DNA from 4 places in the Thauera sp. WB-2 genome. Region 2 is predicted to be linked to each of the others. Evidence: predicted binding sites of a transcription regulator. Region 2 holds the regulator's gene; each other region holds the start of a gene.

Region 1 (4,640 bases), 100 kb from region 2:
GACGGTGCCCAGTGCGCCGAGCATTTCCTCGCTGCCACTCACCACCGGGCGGCGGTGGCTGCGTGCGGCAAAGGTACCAATGGCGATGATGATGGCTGCGCTCGCCAGTGCCATGCCGATCACGAGCGCGAGGGGCAGGCCGAAGCCGGGCACGTCCGCATCCATCAGGAACACGCCGCCGACCACGAAAGCGATGATGCCGCCGACGCCGAGGACGCCGAAGCTGGGCAGGAAAGCCTCGGCCAGCATCAAGGCCGCGCCCACCGCCAGCAGCAACACGCCGGCCCAGTTCACCGGCAGGAGCTGGAATGCGTAGAGGGCGATCAGAAGCGAGATCGCACCCGCCACGCCGGGTACGCCGAAGCCGGGTGAGGTGAATTCGAAGAACAGTCCGTACATGCCGATCATCATCAGGATCAGCGCCACCTGCGGGTTGGCGAGCGCAGCCAGCACCCGGTTGCGCCAGTCGGGCTCCAGGCGTTCGAGCGCGATGCTGGCGGTGGCCAGCGTGCGTGTGCCGTCGAGAACGGCGACCTCGCGGCCGTCGAGCTGCTTGAGCAGTTCGGTGGTGTCGAAGGCGATGAGGTCGATCACACCCTGGGCGAGCGCTTCCTCCGCCGACAGGCTGGCCGCCTCGCGTACCGCGCGTTCGGCGAAATCCACATCACGCCCGCGTAGCTGTGCCAGGCTGCGGATGTAGGCGGTGGCGTCGGACATCGACTTGGCTGCCATGGCGTCGGTGGGCGTGGCGGCCTGCGGGCGTGTGGATGCCGCGGGCGGGGCTGGGGTGGGGGCGTCGGCGTCCCGGTCATCACCCGCCGTGCCCGCTTCCTTGCCGGAGGCTGGGGCCCGCTGCGCACGCTCCTCGGCTTCTGCTCCCGCCGCAGGCGAGTCCTCGCGCGGCGCGGTCCTGCCTGGTTGAGGGCCGCCCACGCCGATCGCCACCGGCGTGGCTGCCCCCAGGTTGGTGGCAGGCGCCATTGCCGCGATGTGGCTGGCGTAAAGGATGTAGGTGCCCGCGCTTGCTGCGCGTGCGCCCTCGGGGGCTACGAAGGTCGCCACCGGTACCGGTGAGGCGAGGATATCCTTGATGACCGTCCGCATCGAGCTGTCGAGCCCGCCCGGCGTATCGAGCTCGATCACCACCAGCTGCGCGCCAGTCGCGGCCGCACGCGCCAGACCCTTGTGGATGTAGTCCGCGCTCGCCGGGCCGATCGCGCCATCGACACGCAGTACCAGCGCAGCGCCGCCCTGCTGGGCGGTCAGCGTGCCTGCCAGTGTCATTGCCAGGGCAAGGACGACCAGCATAAGTCCGAACAGCCTGCGCGCATGTCCGCGTGCACTTGCACCCATCCTCGTGTCCTCCGTCGTCCAGTGCCGCGCGCTTGTGCGGTGGGCCGTGTCAGTCCGAGTGTAGATGGTCCGAACAAGTTCGCTCGATCAACGTCCTTGCACGGAGCATTTGCAGCGGGTGGCGACGCCGGCCTCGTTCGTGGCCAGCCGGCAGGGCAGGCTGCCGCAGGCTTCAGCGCGCGCCGAAACGGTCCATGCGCCGGCGGTCGCGCTTGGTGGGGCGGCCATGCAGGTCGGCTCCGGGGGCCGCTGCGACCGTGCGCAGCGCGCGGGCGCGCTCGCGGGCGGCGACGCTCTCGGCCGTCTCTTCGTAGAGCGTCTGCGCAACGGTGGCCGAGCCGCGTTTGTCCGCGATCGCCCGCACGATGACCGTGCGGATGTCCTCGCCGATGGTGATGTCGAGCCGGTCGCCAGCCTTCACGTCACGCGCGGGCTTCACCGCGATGCCGTTGAGCTTGACCTTGCCGCCCTCGACTGCCTCGGTCGCACCGGTACGATGCTTGAAGAAGCGAGCGGCCCACAGCCACTTGTCGAGGCGGGTCGTCGTAGGTGTGTCAGCCCGTTCGTCCAATGCCATGGGGGAGAGCATAAAGCACTTTGGGGGCAACGTCCGTTGCCCCCAAAGTGCAGAAACTGCGCTAATGCCCGTTATCACGAGATCGGGGCGGATGCTCCGTCGGGTCTTGGCCGCATGAAGGGGCAAGGGCCGCCGCCGCAGGCCTTGGACCCGAGTCAGGCCTTGCGACGCAGGCGAGCGAGCGCTGCGAGGCCTAGTCCGAGCAGGGCAAGCGAGCCAGGCTCGGGCACCGTGCCGCCGTTGTCTCCTCCGACTGTATCCTGCCGGTCGCCCATCACATAGGCGTACTCGATGATGGCCGAAGCGCCGCTGGCGAGATCACCGATGTTCCACGCCATCTGCAGGCCATAGTCGCCGATGTTGGTGGTCGGAGAGGTCGGGCCGTAGCCGGCAAGCACGTTATAGGGATTGTCGATATCGCAGCATCCCACGCTGATGCCCGTGTTCGAGGTGTAGCTGCTCAGGTTCAGCAGGCCGATCGTCAGCCCGGTGTTTGTACCTGCCGCAGACACTAGGTTCTCGGGCGCAAACAGCGAGTTGCCGCGGGTGTTGACTGTAGCGAAGGAGCCGAAACGATTGACGTCCGGATCCGGGTCGAGGTGGCGGCCGAAGACCAGGTTGGTCAGATCCTGCAGCGCGGTGATGACGGTCCTGATGAGGACGCGCTCGTCGCCGTTGTTGAAAAAGTAGCTGTTGGTGATGCTGAGCGAGCCTTCGAGGCCGCCCGTCCAACTGGCGGCATTGTCATAGCCGTTGGCCGCGGCGCCAGTGAGGAGCGTCGGCGAGGTGAAGCCGAAGTTGTCGATGCCGTAATTATTGTTGACGCGGAAGCCTGTCTCGAGGCTATTCACGGCGAAGGCTTCGCTCGGCGTACCCGGAGTGAGGTAGTCGTTGGCGACGCCATCCGGGGTGAAGTTGCCGGTGCCGCTTGGGTCGTGCCGGATTCCCGGTGGGGTGTTGCTGTTGCTACCGAGCGTACCGTAGTCGCTGATGCCGACCTGGACGTAGTTGCCGGTGAGGGTGATCGGTGCGGCTGTGGCTGCCGCGACGAGGCCAGCACTCAGGAGGCTGGCGAGCAGGAGTCGTTTCATTTCGTTGTCCCCGGGGCGTTGAGTAACGAGACTGTGAGTCTTGACGCAGTTTCCGACTTGCCGCTGGCAACGCGGAAACTGCGTACGCTCCCGATTAAGCACTTTTTGTGCCTGCTTGTAATGCAATGATTAAGTGAATGTTTTTATTTTGTGAAATCCGTTGTGTAAAAAAAATCGACGTTTTTCACCTTGCTGAGTGCGGCCACCGCTGGCCACCATGGTGGTTCAGAGCCACGCTCTCCGCTCAGCCGATCATCCCCGCGCCCACGGTGTTGTTGGTGCTTTCGTCGATGATGATGAAGGCGCCGGTTGCGCGGTTGTCGGCGTAGCGGTCGGCGACGATCGGCTGCGCGAGCTTGAGGCTGACGCGGGCGATGTCGTTCATGGCCAGGCCTGCGGTCTCCTCCTGCGCCAGGGTATTCACATCCAGCCGGTAGTCGATCCGGGCGACCTTGGCCTTCACCTCGCGCGTGGTGTGGCGAAGCAGGTAGGTGCGCGCGGGTGACAGCGGCGTCTCCGCCAGCCAGCACACGGTGGCGTCGATCTGCTTGACCGGCTCCGGCGCCTCGGCGGACTTGACGATGAGGTCGCCGCGCGAGATGTCGATCTCGTCCTCCAGCAGCAAGGTCACCGACTGCTCGTGGATCGCGCGCGGCAGGCGCTCGCCGCCAAGTTCGATCGCCTTCACCCGGCTGCTGGCGCCCGAGGGCAGTACCGTCACCGCATCGCCGACGGCGATCTCGCCCGACTCCACCCGGCCCATGAAGCCGCGGTAGTCGTGCAGCTCGGGGTTGGCGGAATCCTGCGGGCGGCACACGAACTGTACCGGGAAGCGGAAGTCCTCGGCCTGCTCGGTGTGGGCTGCGGGGGCGTTTTCGAGGACGTCGAGCAGGGTCGGGCCGTCGTACCAGGACAGGCGCTCGCCACGGTCGACGATCATGTCGCCCTCGAGTGCCGAGATCGGGATGAAGCGCAGGTCCTTGATGCCGAGCTTGGCTGCGAAGGCGAGGTATTCGGCCTTGATGCGCTCGAACACGGCCTGGTCGTAGTCGACCAGGTCCATCTTGTTGACCGCGACCACCAGGTGGGGGATGCCGACCAGGCTGGCGAGGTAGGAGTGGCGGCGGGTCTGGGTGAGCACACCCTTGCGGGCATCGATGAGGATGATGGCGAGGTTGGCGGTGGAGGCCGCGGTGACCATGTTGCGGGTGTACTGCTCGTGGCCGGGGGCGTCGGCGATGATGTACTTGCGCCGGCCGGTCGAGAAGTAGCGATAGGCGACGTCGATGGTGATGCCTTGCTCGCGCTCGGCCTGCAGCCCGTCGGTGAGCAGGGACAGGTCGACCGCGCTCATGCCACGCTTGGCCGAGGTCTTCTCGATGGCGTTCAGCGTGTCGGCGAGGATGGTCTTGGTGTCGAACAGCAGACGACCGATCAGGGTGCTCTTGCCGTCGTCGACGCTGCCGCAGGTGAGGAAGCGCAGCAGGCCGTTGTCGATCTCGGGCAGGTGTTCAAGGGCGGACATGGTCATGATTCCTTCAATTCTCTGTGTTCGGGCGCGGGTCAGAAGTAGCCTTCTTTCTTGCGCTGCTCCATCGACGCTTCCGAGGTCTGGTCGT
Region 2 (4,640 bases):
GCGTCATGTTCGGTAGCCCGGAGACCACCACGGGCGGCAATGCACTCAAGTTCTATGCCTCGGTGCGCATGGACATCCGCCGCACCGGCACGATCAAGAAGGGCGACGAGGTGGTCGGCTCCGAAACCCGAGTCAAGGTCGTCAAGAACAAGGTCTCGCCCCCCTTCAAGGAGGCCCACTTCGACATCCTCTACGGCGAAGGCATCTCGCGCGAGGGCGAGATCATCGATCTGGGCGTGACACACAAGATCGTCGACAAGTCGGGCGCCTGGTATGCCTACCAAGGCGACAAGATCGGCCAGGGCAAGGACAACTCACGCGAATTCCTGCGTGCGAATCCGACGCTTGCGCGCGAAATCGAAAACAAGGTCCGCGTCGCCGTCGGCCTGCCCGAACTGCCGCCAGCGGCACCGGCAACGGCCACGGAAAGCTGAGCCAAGCCAGGACACCATGGGCGCCCCCAGCCTGCGCGAACGCGCGCTTCGCCATCTTGCCCGCCGCGACCACTCGCGCGCGGAGTTGACGCGCAAGCTGGCCGCCCACGGCGAGGCTGACGAGGTGCAGGCAGTGATCGAGCGCATGGGCGAGCTCGGCCTGCAGTCCGACAGCCGCTACGCCGAAGCCTACGTGCGCACCCGCGCCAACCGTTTCGGCGGCAGCCGGCTGCGCAGCGAGCTGGCGCGGCGCGGGATCGACCGTGAACTGATCGAGGCAACACTCGCCACGGAGTGCGTAGAATCGGAACTGGAGCGTGCCCGCGCAGTGCTGCGCAGCCGCTTCCAGGCGGCCCCGGCGGATGCGCGCGAATGGGCACGCCAGGCCCGTTTCCTGCAAACCCGCGGCTTTGCACCCGAACTGATCCGCAAGCTGCTGAAAGAACCCCGCGATGAGTCTGCTTAAGGTCTCCAGCCTGCAAAAGCGCTACAAGGCGCGCACCGTGGTCCACGACGTCGGCTTCGAGGTCGGTTCGGGCGAGGTCGTCGGCCTGCTCGGCCCCAACGGCGCCGGCAAGACCACCTGTTTCTACATGATCGTAGGCTTGGTCCGTGCCGACGGCGGCCAGATCAACCTCGACGGCACCGACCTCACCCACCTGCCGATCCACGCCCGTGCGCGTCTGGGCCTGTCCTACCTGCCGCAGGAGATGAGCGTCTTCCGCAAGCTCACCGTGGCCGAAAACATCCGTGCCGTGCTCGAGCTCCAAGGGCTCGAGGCGCACCAGGTGAAGACCCGGCTCGACGAACTGCTGCTCGAGCTTGGCATCAACCACCTGCGCGACAACACCGCCGTCTCACTCTCCGGCGGCGAGCGCCGGCGTTGCGAGATCGCGCGCGCACTTGCAACCGACCCGCGCCTGATCCTCCTCGACGAACCCTTCGCAGGGGTCGACCCGATCGCGGTGATCGACATCCAGAAGATCATCCGCTTCCTCAAGGAGCGCGGCATCGGCGTGCTGATCACAGACCACAACGTGCGCGAGACGCTCGGCATCTGCGATCGTGCGTACATCATCAGCGAGGGCCGGGTACTGGCAAGCGGCGAACCGGCCGAGATCATCGACAACGAAAGGGTGCGCCAGGTTTACCTGGGCGAGCATTTCCGCCTGTGAATCCGCGCGCGCGTCGACAGCGATGAAACCAAGCCTCCAGCTCAAGCTCTCCCAGCACCTTACCCTGACGCCGCAGCTGCAGCAGTCGATCAAGCTGCTGCAGCTGTCGACCATCGAGCTGAACCAGGAGATCGAGCGCTTCCTGCTCGAGAACCCGATGCTCGAGCGCAGCGACGGCGACGGTGTCGAGTTCGTACCACCGCTTCCACCGGGCAGCCCCCCCGAACACGAGGCCAGACAGCAACAGGCGAACACCCCCGAGGCGCCAGCCAGCGCTACGGACAGCGACGCCGGCGACCATGCCGACCATGGCAGCGCCGACGAAGGCATGGACTGGTCCAATGTCGGCAGCGGCGCATCGAGCCGCAGCGAGGACGACGACGACGTCGATTACCAGGAACTGCAGGCGGCCGGCGTCTCCCTGCGTGAACACCTCGACCAGCAGGTGTCGCTGTCGCCGCTGTCAGACCGCGACCGCGCCCTCGTGCGCTTCATCATCGAAGCCTTGGATGACGACGGCTACCTTCACCAGCCGCTCGATGAGCTCCTCGAACTGCTTCCGGACGACGCCGACGTCGATGTCGATGACCTGAGCATCGCGCTGCGCCACGTACAGAACCTCGAGCCCGCAGGCATCGGCGCGCGCAGCCCCAGCGAATGCCTGTCGCTGCAGCTCCGTACCCTGCCGGCTTCGGCGACGCGCACGCTCGCGCTCGAGATCGTCGACAAGCACCTCGAGCTGCTCGCCGAGCGCAACTTCGTCAAGCTCAAGAAGCTGACCGGCTGCGACGACGAGGCCCTGCGCGCCGCCCATGCCCTGATCTGCAGCCTCGATCCCCACCCCGGCTCGCGTTACTCGAACGCCGAGACGCGCTACGTACTGCCGGATGTGGTCGTACGCAAGCTGCGCGGGCGGTGGACGGTCAGCCTGAACCAGGAGGCAATGCCGCGTCTGCGCATCAACCGCCTGTATGCCAGCCTGCTGCAGCAGAACCGCGGCCAGGGTGGCGGCCTGAGCGGACAGTTGCAGGAGGCACGCTGGCTGATCAAGAACGTGCAGCAGCGCTTCGACACCATCCTCCGGGTGTCCCAGGCCATCGTTGACCAGCAGAGGCAGTTCTTCGATCATGGGGAGGTGGCAATGCGGCCACTCACCCTCCGGGAGATCGCGGACCAACTCGAGCTGCACGAGTCCACCGTGTCGCGCGTGACCACGCAGAAGTACATGGCGAGTCCGCGCGGGGTGTTCGAACTCAAGTATTTCTTCGGTAGTCACGTCGCCACCGACACCGGTGGAGCGGCCTCGTCTACGGCGATTCGCGCGCTGATTCGCCAACTGGTTGACGCCGAGGACAGCAAGAAGCCGCTGTCCGACGCCAAGATTGCCGAAGTCCTTGGCCAGCAGGGTATCGTGGTCGCACGGCGCACGATCGCCAAGTATCGCGAATCCCTCAATATCCCGCCGGTCAGCCTGCGCAAATCCATCTGACAAAAACAGGAGTCAACATGAATCTCAACATCACCGGGCGCCACGTCGAAGTCACTCCGGCCATTCGCGACTACGTCACCTCCAAGCTTGATCGCGTCATCCGTCACTTCGACAACGTCACCAGTGTCGCGGTGATCCTCTCGGTCGAGAAGCTCAAGCAGAAGGCCGAGGTCACCCTGCACGTGCGCGGCAAGGACATCTTCGTCGAAAGCGATGATGCCGACCTGTACGCGGCCATCGACGCGATGACCGACAAGCTCGACCGCCAGGTGCAGAAGTACAAGCAGAAACTGGCCGACCACAACCACGAGACGATCAAGCACCAGGCCCCCGAAGCCTGACGCTTTCGTTTCAGCCCCACGTCCGGGGTATGGTTATAATGCGCCCGTTTCCAAGACGCGGCGCCAGCATGCCCCGGGACGGCCGGTCGCACCCTGCGACCGGAATGCCTGCGATATTGCGCGAACCCTCCAGCGAATGAGCCTGATATCCCAACTCCTGCCACTGTCCAATGTGGTGGTCGACCTCGACGCGAGCAGCAAGAAGCGCGTCTTCGAGCAGGCGGGCCTGCTGTTCGAAAACAATCAGGGCATCGGGCGCAGCACCGTGTTCGACAGCCTGTTCGCGAGGGAGCGCCTCGGCTCCACTGGCCTCGGCCAGGGCATTGCGATTCCGCACGGGCGCATCAAGGGTCTCAAGGAGGCGGCAGGTGCATTCCTGCGCCTTGCGAGCCCGGTGCAGTTCGACTCGCCCGATGGCCGCCCGGTGAACATGTTGTTCGTGCTGCTGGTCCCCGAGCAAGCCAACGAGACCCACCTGCAACTGCTCTCCGAGCTGGCTCAGATGTTCAGCGACCGCGGCTTCCGCGAAGCGCTGCAAGCCGCGCCGGATGCGGACCATATCCACCAGATGTTCATGAACTGGGGCGCCGATGCGGCAGACCAGCGTCGCGCGGCTGTATGAGGCGCATCGCGACAACCTGCAGCTGAACCACATCAGCGGCAACCTCGGCGCGAGCCTCGCGGTCGCCGAGGACCGCATGTGGCCGGCCGATCTCGTCGGCCACCTCAACCTCATCCACCCCACACGGCTGCAGGTCATGGGCGCGGCGGAGCTCGAATGGGCGCGCCGCCAGTCAAACGACAAGGTTGCTCACCACCTCAACGAGATCTGCTCTGCGCACCCGCCAGCCCTGATCGTCGCCGACGGCTGCGAAGTTCCCAATATCGTGCATGGGGTTTGCGTGGCACACGACGTCGCACTGTTCAGCGCAGCCCACCCATCGGCAAGCGTGATCGACCAGTTGCGGCTCTACCTGTCGCGCGAGCTGGCGGAGAAGACCTCGCTGCACGGCGTGTTCATGGATGTGCTCGGACTGGGCGTACTGATCACCGGCGACTCGGGTGCAGGCAAATCGGAGCTCGCGCTGGAGCTCATTTCCCGCGGTCACGGCCTGGTGGCCGATGACGTCGTCGAACTGTCGCGCATCGCTCCCACCGTGCTCGAGGGGCGCAGCCCAGAGATGCTGCAGGACTTCATCGA
Region 3 (4,640 bases), 970 kb from region 2:
TGGTGCATCATCGGCAGCACCGTGCCGAGGGCGATGAAGAAGAACATCGCCTTGTTGAGCTTGCGGCGCGCGTCCTTCATGCCCCACTTCTCGAGGAAGGCGGGCGAGAACTCGATCCACATCACGATGATGTAGAGCGAGATGCACAGCGCCACCTCGAACATCACCGAGTTGGGCGAGGCGTAGGCCGGGCTGAGGATGTGCCAGAAGTTCCACCAGCGGCCGAGGTCGAAGATCACGCCGACGCCGGCCAGGGTGTAGCCGAACAGGCTGGCGAGCAGGGCCGGGCGTACCAGCGGGTGGTATTCGCCCTTGTTGAAGATGTACACCAGCATCGCGATCGAGAAGCCGCCGCAAGCGAAGGCCGAGCCGATCACCACGTCGGCCACCACCCAGATGCCCCATGGGTAGCCGTCGTTGAGGTTGGTCACCGCACCGAGGCCGTAGATGAAGCGCACCGCGAGGATGACGAGCGCGGCCAGGATAAGCACGGCGCAGGTGAAGGTCACCGGAGACAGCAGGCGGCCACCGACCGGTGCCGGGGCGGCGTGGGCGTGATCAGTCATGACGGCTCCCCTCCTCTTGCTGGGGCGCGTGCGTGCCGGGCCCGCTATGGTCGTCGGTGTCGTCGTGCTTCACGTTGCGGCGGGCGATCCAGGTCATCGCGCCGAGCACGGTCAGCGGCAGCACCAGCCCGCCGTACAGCGTGTGCTGCAGGGTCTCGGACTGCGATGAGAACGAGCGCTCGGGCAGCGGCCGCAGGCCCAGCTTGTCGAAGGGCACGGCGGACAGCTTGAGCATCTGGGTGCCGCCGACTTCCTTTTCGCCATAGATGTGCCGGATGTACTGCGGCGCCGGACCTTCCCACGACGGCTGGTCGGCGGTGTCGAGGTTGCCGCGTGGCCAGACCGTCGCCTCGCCGGCCTGAAGCGCGAGGCGGCGGTCGGCCTCGGCCTTGAGCGAGCTGACCTTGCCGTACAGCGTGGCGCCGGTCGGGCACACCTCGGCACAGGCGGCGTACTTGCCCTCGGGCATGCGGTGGCGGCACAGCTCGCACTTCGCGATCACGCCGGTCGGCGAGTCGTAGTCGTACTTGGGGATGCCGAAGGGGCAGGCGGCGACACAGTAGCGGCAGCCGATGCAGGCGTTGGCGTCGTACTTCACGATCCCGGTGACCGGGTCCTTGGTCATTGCCGACACTGGACAGGCGGAGACGCAGCTTGGGTCGATGCAGTGCAGGCAGGAAGACTTGACGAAGGCGTAGCCGTCGACCACCTGGTCCTTGTTGGTGCCGCTGCCCTCGCGCCAGGCCTTGATCACGTTGTAGGTGCGCGCGGTGGTGTCGAGCGGCATGTCCCACAGTGGGTGGGCGGGGGTGTTGTAGTCGAGGGGAAGGTCGTTGGCCTCCTTGCAGGCCGCCACACAGGCCTTGCAGCCCACGCACAGCGTGGCATCGAACAGCAGCCCCACCGCGTCGGGCGAGCGTTCGGCATTGCCGCGGGCAAGCGCGGGCGTGCCCGCGGCAGCCCCTGCCGCTGCCGCGCCGCCTGCCAGCGCGCGGCGGAAGAAATCGCGCCGGGCGTTCATGTCAGGCGTCCTCGCGTTCGGGCTGCTTGGCCGTGGTCTCGGCGTGTTGCCTGCCGAGGTTGCGGGCGAGCACCGCGCCGGCTCCCGCTGCCGCACCGGCCACGGCGGTCAGCACCGCTGCCGCGCCCAGCGTCGCGCCCTGGCCTTGTGGCGCCCCGATCGCGGGGTAGAGCGCGGGCGGCTCGACGTTCTTCACCTTCGACAGCATGTGGATGGGCTTGGTGAAGCCCACTCCCTCCTCGGTACAGCCGATGCAGGGGTGGCCGCAACCCACCGGCCAGGTGCCCGCGCCTGCATCGCCGAACAGCACGGTCGGACAGTTGGCGTAGGTTTCCGGGCCTTTGCAGCCGAGCTTGTACAGGCAATAGCCCTTGCGGTGGCCTTCGTCGCCGAACTCCAGCGCGAAGCGGCCGGCATCGTAGTGCGCGCGGCGCTCGCAGTTCTCGTGCACCAGGCGCGAGTAGGCGAACAGCGGCCGTCCCTGTGCGTCCACCGGCGGCAGGTTGCCGAAGGTGAGGAAATGCACCACGGTGGCGAGGAAGTTGTAGGGGTTGGGCGGACAGCCGGGGATGGTCACCACCGGGGTGTCGATGATCTTGTTCACCCCGACCGCGCCCGTGGGGTTTGGGTCGGTCGCCGGCATGCCGCCCCAGGCCGCACAGGAGCCGATCGCGATCACGGCGGCGGCGTCCTTGGCACACTCGCGCGTCATCTCGATCGCGGTCTGGTTCCCGACCTTGCAGTACACGCCGCCGTCGCGAGTGGGGATGGCGCCCTCGACCACCAACAGGTACTTGCCCTTGTGCTTCTCCATGGCTGCCTTGCGTGCGGCTTCGACCTGATGGCCGGCGGCAGCGAACAGCGTCTCGTGGTAGTCGAGTGAGATCACGTCGAGGATGAGCTTCTCGAGCGTGGGGTGCTCGGCGCGTAGCATCGATTCGGTGCAGCCGGTGCACTCCTGGAAATGGAGCCAGATCACCGAAGGGCGCTGGGCGGACTCCATCGCCTGCGCCATTGCGGCCTCTGCCCCCTTTGGCAGGCCGAGGGTGGTGGCCAGGGTCGCGCAGAATTGCAGGAAGCTGCGCCGGCTCATCTCCAGGCGGGATTCGATCGGGCGGTGCGTGCCGGCCTGTGCTGCATGTGCTGAAAGCATGTGTCTCCCCTCGTTTTCGCGATGCGGTTATGGCCGCGATCAGTGAGGGTGAGTCAAGAACCGTGCCAGGGCATCTGCGCGCTGCGCAAGGCGAGTCTGCAGGGGGGCGTAGCGCTCCGCGGGTGGGCGGACGGTCAAGGGATGAGCACTCTCGAGACCGAAGTGGAAAGTGGGCTGCCGACCTCGAAGGATGAATCGGGCGGGTGCCGATGGGCGGTAGCCGCTAGAATGTCGCTGGTTCCCCGACAGGTAAATGTGCCATGCGTGCCCTCCTGACCCATACCTTCGTACTTGCTGCGTCCGCGCTCCTTGCCGGCTGCAGCCTGAGCAGCGCGCTGCCTCTGGGTGGTGAGCGCAGTGGCAGCACCGCGGCCGTCCTCGAACTCGACCCCCAGCCGCCCCTGCACTACCGCTGCGGCGAGCTGGCGGTGAGCGTGCGCAGTTTCGGCGAACTGAGCACGCTCAGTACCGGTGAGCGCAACTTCACCCTGCGTCCGGTGCGTACCGCTTCGGGCGCCAAGCTGGTCGCGGTCGATGACGAAACCACCAGCTTCTGGAGCAAGGGCGATGCGGCGATGCTCGAACTCGCGGGCGTGGCTCAGCCCGAATGCCGGCTCATTGCCGACAAGCCCTTGTTCCGTGCTGTCGGCAATGAACCGGGCTGGCGGCTGGATGTGATCGAGGCAGGCCTTGACCTGCGCATGGATCATGGTGCGACCCACGTGTTCGCTCCCGGCCCGCTGGTCATCGATGCCGCCGGTGCGCGCAGCTACCAGGCGATGTCGGCGGGCGGCGAACTGGGGGTGCTGGTGTTCGACCGCGTCTGCGTCGACAGCATGAGTGCGATGCCGCACCCCAACACCGTCGAGGTGCGCTGGCAGGACCGTGTGCTGCGCGGCTGCGGTGGCGAGCCGGCAAGCCTGCTGGTGGGTGGCACCTGGCGTGTGCTCGATATCGACGGCCGCAGCACCGGCGACCCGCAGCGTGTCACCCTGGACTTTGCCGAGGATGGCCGCGTTGCCGGGCTGGCGGCCTGCAACCGTTACACTGGCGCCTACGTGCTGTCGGGCGAGGGCCTGCGCCTGGGGCCGTTTGCCGGCACCAGGATGGCCTGCCCGCCTGCTGTCATGGACGAGGAGATGCGCTTCCATGCAGCGATCGGACGCGTCACCCGTTTCGGTGTGGATGAGCAGGGCGGGCTGCTGCTGTATGCCGGTGACGACGTCGTGATGCGCGCAACGCGCGATTGACTGCCTGCAGTGCGCGTCAGCCAAGTTGGCGCGCCTTGACCCGAGAACCCGAGCTGGAGCAACGATGCCCTTGCGCAACACCGTGCCGCACCCCTTTCCGCTGTCCCGCCTTGCCTTGTGCGTGCTTGCTGCTGGCATGCTCGGCGGCTGCGAATTCAAGCCGCCCGCAAGCGAGGCGCCGCCTGCCGCGGTGCTGAGCCCCGAGCAGGAGGCCGCGCGCCAGGCGGCGCTGGAGGCGCAGCAGGTGCGCGAGCAGGCCTTGCTGGCACGCTATCAGATCGCCGGCGATGGCACCGTGACCGATACCGAAACGGGCCTTACCTGGATGCAGTGCAGCCTGGGCCAGAGCTGGAGCGAGGGGCGCTGCCTGGGCGAGGCAAAGCTCTTCAGCTGGACGCATGCGCTGCGTGCGGCCGAGGGCTTCGAGTTTGCAGGCCACGCCGACTGGCGGCTGCCGACCCAGCCCGAGCTGCTCACCTTGGTGTATTGCAGCACCGGCAGGCGCAACGCGGTGAACGCCGAAGGCTATGGCGGCAGCTGTGCGGGCGACTACAGCAAGCCCACCTTGCTCACCGCAGCCTTCCCAGACACGCCCGCGGGCAACTTCTGGACATCGACGCCGCACGAGCGCTATGGCTACGCGTCCTGGG
Region 4 (4,640 bases), 120 kb from region 2:
GACGTGCTTGAGTACCTCTGATTCGCTGGCCACCGCGGGGCCGGCAAGGCTGGCGGTCGTGGCCACCAGCAGGGGGGGCAGGATTCGCTTCATTGCATGTTCTCCCTTAGAGCGCATCTGTGCCGGACTCGCCGGTGCGGATGCGAATGGCCTGTTCGAGATCGAAGACGAAGATCTTGCCGTCGCCGATCTTGCCGGTGGCGGCGGACTTCTCGATGGCTTCCAGCACCTGGTCAAGGATGTCGTCGGTCACCGCGACCTCGACCTTTACCTTGGGCAGGAAGTCGACGACGTACTCGGCGCCACGGTAGAGCTCGGTGTGGCCCTTCTGGCGGCCGAAGCCCTTGACCTCGGTGACCGTGATGCCTTGCACGCCGATGGCCGAGAGTGCTTCGCGCACTTCGTCGAGCTTGAACGGCTTGATGATGGCAGCGATGAGTTTCATGGGGCTTGCCTCTGTCATGGTTCTCGCAAACGGCCCGGAAGCGGGTGTCCGGGCCGCGAGGGATCAGAATTCCTTCGTGAAGGACAGCGCGTAGCGGTCGCCGGCCGCGTTCTTGCCATTGCTGCCGAAGCAGTAGGGCTGACCAAGTGCGCAGCTGCCATTGGCGTCGGAGTCCGAATAGCTGAATGCAACGGTGCCGAAGCCGACGTCCTTGCTGATGCCCAGGCCCCAGTCGGTGTAGGTCGCATCGCTGTTCTTGCGGATGCGCTGGTGGCCGACGTGCGCCGACAAGGTCCAGGTCGGGGCGACCTCGTACTCGGCGTTGAGCTCCAGATAGTTGCTGTTGCGGGTCTTCTCGCCATTCGTGCCCGTCCACCCGAACAGGTGCTTGGAGACGGCGTGCGAGTACTTCAGCTCGAGGAACTGCCAGCCCAGCGACAGGTAGACCTCGGTCGAGTCCGGCGACGGCGTGCCGGCGATCTTGTCGCCCGGGTAGTAGTACTGGATCACGCCGACGTCGTAAGACAAGGGGCCTGCTTCGCCCGCATAGCCGACGTAGAGGTCGAGCTCGAGGCTGTTGTTGGTCTTGGCGATGTCGTCGACCCAACCGACGTTCGAGCCCCAGGTGCCGATGTAGAGCCCGCTCTCGTGCGCGTAGTCGAAGCCGCCCTGCAGTGCCGGCTTGCCCTGCGACTGGGTGATGCCGCGGAAGACGTAGTCCGTGGTGATGGTCAGGTTGGCGCTGATGGGGCCGTCGCCGGCATGGGCGACGCCTGCGAAGGGCAGTGCGGCAAGAAGGGCGGTGGTGAGAAGGGACTTGCGCATGATGAACTCCTGAGCGGGTTTCGGGTTTTGACGCTGATCCCAAAGCACGGCGTGTGCCAGCAAACTGAAGTGATTGTTAAATATGAAGTTATCAGGATGATTGGGGGGGCGCAGCCGTTGTTTTGCTGCGCTGCCGCACGGATTCATGCACGAGAATGGCTCGGTATGCACCGACTTGGTGCATCGAGCCGGGCCGTGACTGCCAGCTTCTGGTGCATCGCGGGCGGCGTGCTAGACTTCGCGCCATTCCTCACGTTTCAGGCAGGCCACCATGAGCACTCCCCGCATCCTTGACGAAATCGGCGCCAAGCTCTCCGAGCTCGCCGCCAACAGCCCGGTTCGCGACATCGAGAAAAACGCCAAGGCGCTCATCGGCAGCGCGTTCGGCAAGCTGGAACTGGTGACGCGGGAGGAGTTCGAGGTGCAGCGCGAGATGCTCGCCCACAGCCGCCAGAAGCTCGCCGAACTTGAACAGCGGGTGGCAGAGCTCGAGCGTCTGCTTGCCGCAGAGGCAGACCGCAGCGTTTGACCACAGTCCGGATCGATCTGTCCGGAATAGTTTTTTGTCATTTTTTGCTTCTCCGCTAGACTGGCGCTCCGTCCAGTCCGGAGAACCGCATGTCCCTTGCGCTGGTGCGCAGTCGAGCGCTCGACGGCCTCGAAGCCCACGAGGTCATGGTCGAGGTGCACCTGGCCAACGGCCTGCCGGCATTCAACCTCGTCGGCCTGCCCGATACCGAGGTGCGCGAGGCGCGTGATCGTGTGCGCGCCGCGATCCAGACCTCGCAGTTCGAATTCCCACAACGCCGGATCACCGTCAATCTCGCGCCTGCCGACCTGCCAAAGGAGGGCGGGCGCTTCGATCTCGCCATTGCCGTTGGCATCCTGGCCGCGTCCGGTCAGGTGGCTGATGGGAGCCTTGACGGCATCGAGTTCTGTGGCGAGCTGTCGCTGACCGGCGGCCTGCGCGGGGTGCGTGGTGTGCTGGCGGTGGCGCTGGCCGCAGCACGTGCGCGCCGTAAGCTGGTGCTGCCGGCCGACAATGCTGCCGAGGCCGTGCTCGCCCAGGATGCCTTCGTGCTGGGGGCTGCCAGCCTGCTTGAGGTGTGCGCTCACCTCAATGGCCATACCGTGCTGCAGCGTGCGGCATCACGGCCTCCCGAGACAGCGTTACGCGACGGCATGCCCGACCTCGCCGACGTGCGTGGTCAGTTGCAGGCGCGTCGCGCGCTTGAGGTGGCAGCAGCAGGTGCGCACTCGATCCTGCTTTTTGGCCCGCCCGGCACGGGCAAGTCGATGCTCGCTCAGCGTCTGCCGGGGCTGTTGCCGGTGATGACCGAGGCGGAGGCGGTCGAGAGCGCCGCGCTGTTCTCGCTCGAAGGGAGCTTCGATCCCGCGCGCTGGCGCCAGCGGCCCTTCAGGGCGCCCCACCACACCGCTTCGGCTGCCGCGCTCGTCGGCGGCGGGGCGATGCCGCGGCCAGGCGAGATCTCGCTGGCAAACCACGGCGTGCTCTTCCTCGACGAGCTGCCGGAGTTCGATCGCCGTGTGCTCGAGGCTTTGCGCGAGCCGCTCGAGAGCGGCACGGTGACGGTGTCGCGTGCGCGCAAGCGCGCTGAGTTTCCGGCCCGCTTTCAGCTCGTGGCCGCGATGAATCCGTGCCCCTGCGGCTATGCCGGCCATCCGCATCGCGCCTGCGTGTGTACGCCTGAGCAGGTGGCGCGCTATCGCGCGCGCATCTCCGGCCCGCTGCTCGACCGCATCGATCTCAGCGTTGAAGTGCCTGCGATCGCGCACGATGAGCTTGCCAGCGCCAGTCCGGGGGAGGATTCGGCCGCGGTGCGCGCACGCGTGGCGACGGCGCGCTCGCGTCAGTTCGAACGCCAGGGCACGGTCAATGCCCGCCTCGAACCGGGGCAGGTGGAGCGCTGGTGCACACCGGACGCCGCCGGGGCGAGCCTGCTCAAGCAGGCAATGAGCCGCCTCAACCTGTCCGCGCGTGCCTATCACCGCATCCTGCGCGTCGCGCGCACGCTCGCCGACCTGGCTGGCCTGGCTCAGCCCGGATCCGCGCAGGTGGCCGAGGCCATCCAGTACCGGCGCAGCGTCGATGGGCGCTGATCGCGGGCGCCCGCCCCCGCACTGGGTTAAGCTGGTGTCCTTGTTCCCGAACCGACCTGGATGCCGTAGGCGCACTGCCTCACACGGGCTGTGTGCTTCCTTCCCGCATCCGGCTGACTCCTTACATGCCTGCCAACGCACTCTGGTTGCCCTGGCTGCTCGCGGCATTGTCCGCGATCGGCCCATTCTCGATCGACACCTACCTGCCTGCCTTTCCGCGGATCGGCGCCGATCTCGAGGCGACAGCGATCCAGGTTCAGCAGACCCTGAGCGCCTACATGCTGGGGCTGGCGGGCATGGTGCTGTGGCACGGTGCGCTGGCCGACCGCTATGGGCGCCGGCGTGTGCTGCTCGTGCTGACCGCGGTGTTCGCCCTGGCCTCGATACTGTGTGCCGCCGCGCCCAGCATCGAGTGGCTGTGGCTGGGGCGCGTCCTGCAGGGTGTATGCGGCGGCGCTGGCGTTGTCGTGGGCCGTGCCGTGGTGCGCGATGTTCATGAGGGGGCGCAGGCGCAACGTCTGATGGCGAGGGTGATGCTCATCTTCGCCCTTGCGCCGGCGATCGCGCCGTTGGTGGGCGCCGCCCTCCTTGCGCTCGCCGGCTGGCGCTCGATCTTCATCTTCCTGGCCGTGTTCGGTATCGCGCTCACGCTGGCGACCTGGCGCCTGCTGCCCGAGACCTTGCCGGTGGCGGAGCGCCAGTCGCTGCACCCGGCGCAACTGTTGCGCGGCTACCGGGCGGTCTTCGGCAGCCCGGCCTTCGTGCTGCTCGGCTTGACCGCCGCACTCAATTTCTGCGGCTTTTTCCTCTACGTCATGTCCGCACCCGTGTTCATCCTTGAGCACCTTGGCCTGGGTACGACGGGGTTCATCTGGCTGTTCGGCCCCGCCGTGGGCGGGATGATGCTCGGCTCGCTGCTCTCGGAGCGCATGGCCGGGGTCTGGCGGCCGGGGCGCACCGTTGGGGCGGGTTTTGCCCTCATGTTCGCGGCCGTGCTGGCAAACCTGCTCGTGTCCGCGGGCTTGCCTGGGGCGGAGCGTTGGATCGTGCTTGCGGTCGGCCTCTATTGCTGCGGCATGTCGATTGCCACGCCGACACTGAACATCCTCGCCCTGGATCTGTTTCCGGCGCGTCGCGGCATGGCGTCGAGCTGCCAGAGCTTCATGCAGATCGGCATCAATGCGCTGCTGGCGGGCGTGGTGGCGCCATTGCTGTGGACGAGTACGCTCAGCCTTGCCACAGGCATGGC

What was found. Region 2 encodes sigma-54, which starts transcription at its own class of promoters, with help from an activator protein. Its sites were predicted from a motif close to TGGCACGCTTNCTGCTNA; they were not measured.
Region 1: a site for sigma-54 is predicted at 3,117-3,134, ahead of LQF09_RS17035 (PEP-CTERM sorting domain-containing protein). Genes of this name have one in related genera too.
Region 3: a site for sigma-54 is predicted at 2,791-2,808, ahead of LQF09_RS02145 (hydrogenase small subunit). Genes of this name have one in related genera too.
Region 4: a site for sigma-54 is predicted at 1,312-1,329, ahead of LQF09_RS18085 (TorF family putative porin). Genes of this name have one in related genera too.

The regions. Positions count from the first base shown of each region.
Region 1 is NZ_CP088935.1:3,736,093-3,740,732, reverse strand. It holds gene LQF09_RS17045 (NfeD family protein) at 1-1,353, opposite strand, end outside; gene LQF09_RS17040 (RNA-binding S4 domain-containing protein) at 1,526-1,930, opposite strand; gene LQF09_RS17035 (PEP-CTERM sorting domain-containing protein) at 2,086-3,021, opposite strand; gene cysN (sulfate adenylyltransferase subunit CysN) at 3,266-4,546, opposite strand; gene cysD (sulfate adenylyltransferase subunit CysD) at 4,585-4,640, opposite strand, start outside.
Region 2 is NZ_CP088935.1:3,839,219-3,843,858, forward strand. It holds gene recA (recombinase RecA) at 1-434, shown strand, start outside; gene recX (recombination regulator RecX) at 451-900, shown strand; gene lptB (LPS export ABC transporter ATP-binding protein) at 887-1,609, shown strand; gene LQF09_RS17520 (RNA polymerase factor sigma-54) at 1,632-3,098, shown strand; gene hpf (ribosome hibernation-promoting factor, HPF/YfiA family) at 3,116-3,439, shown strand; gene ptsN (PTS IIA-like nitrogen regulatory protein PtsN) at 3,576-4,061, shown strand; gene hprK (HPr(Ser) kinase/phosphatase) at 4,030-4,640, shown strand, end outside.
Region 3 is NZ_CP088935.1:496,383-501,022, forward strand. It holds gene hybB (Ni/Fe-hydrogenase cytochrome b subunit) at 1-566, opposite strand, end outside; gene hybA (hydrogenase 2 operon protein HybA) at 559-1,587, opposite strand; gene LQF09_RS02145 (hydrogenase small subunit) at 1,589-2,740, opposite strand; gene LQF09_RS02150 (META domain-containing protein) at 3,001-3,990, shown strand; gene LQF09_RS02155 (Lcl C-terminal domain-containing protein) at 4,055-4,640, shown strand, end outside.
Region 4 is NZ_CP088935.1:3,960,949-3,965,588, reverse strand. It holds gene LQF09_RS18095 (ammonium transporter) at 1-93, opposite strand, end outside; gene glnK (P-II family nitrogen regulator) at 107-445, opposite strand; gene LQF09_RS18085 (TorF family putative porin) at 509-1,270, opposite strand; gene LQF09_RS18080 (accessory factor UbiK family protein) at 1,542-1,799, shown strand; gene LQF09_RS18075 (YifB family Mg chelatase-like AAA ATPase) at 1,889-3,391, shown strand; gene LQF09_RS18070 (multidrug effflux MFS transporter) at 3,517-4,640, shown strand, end outside.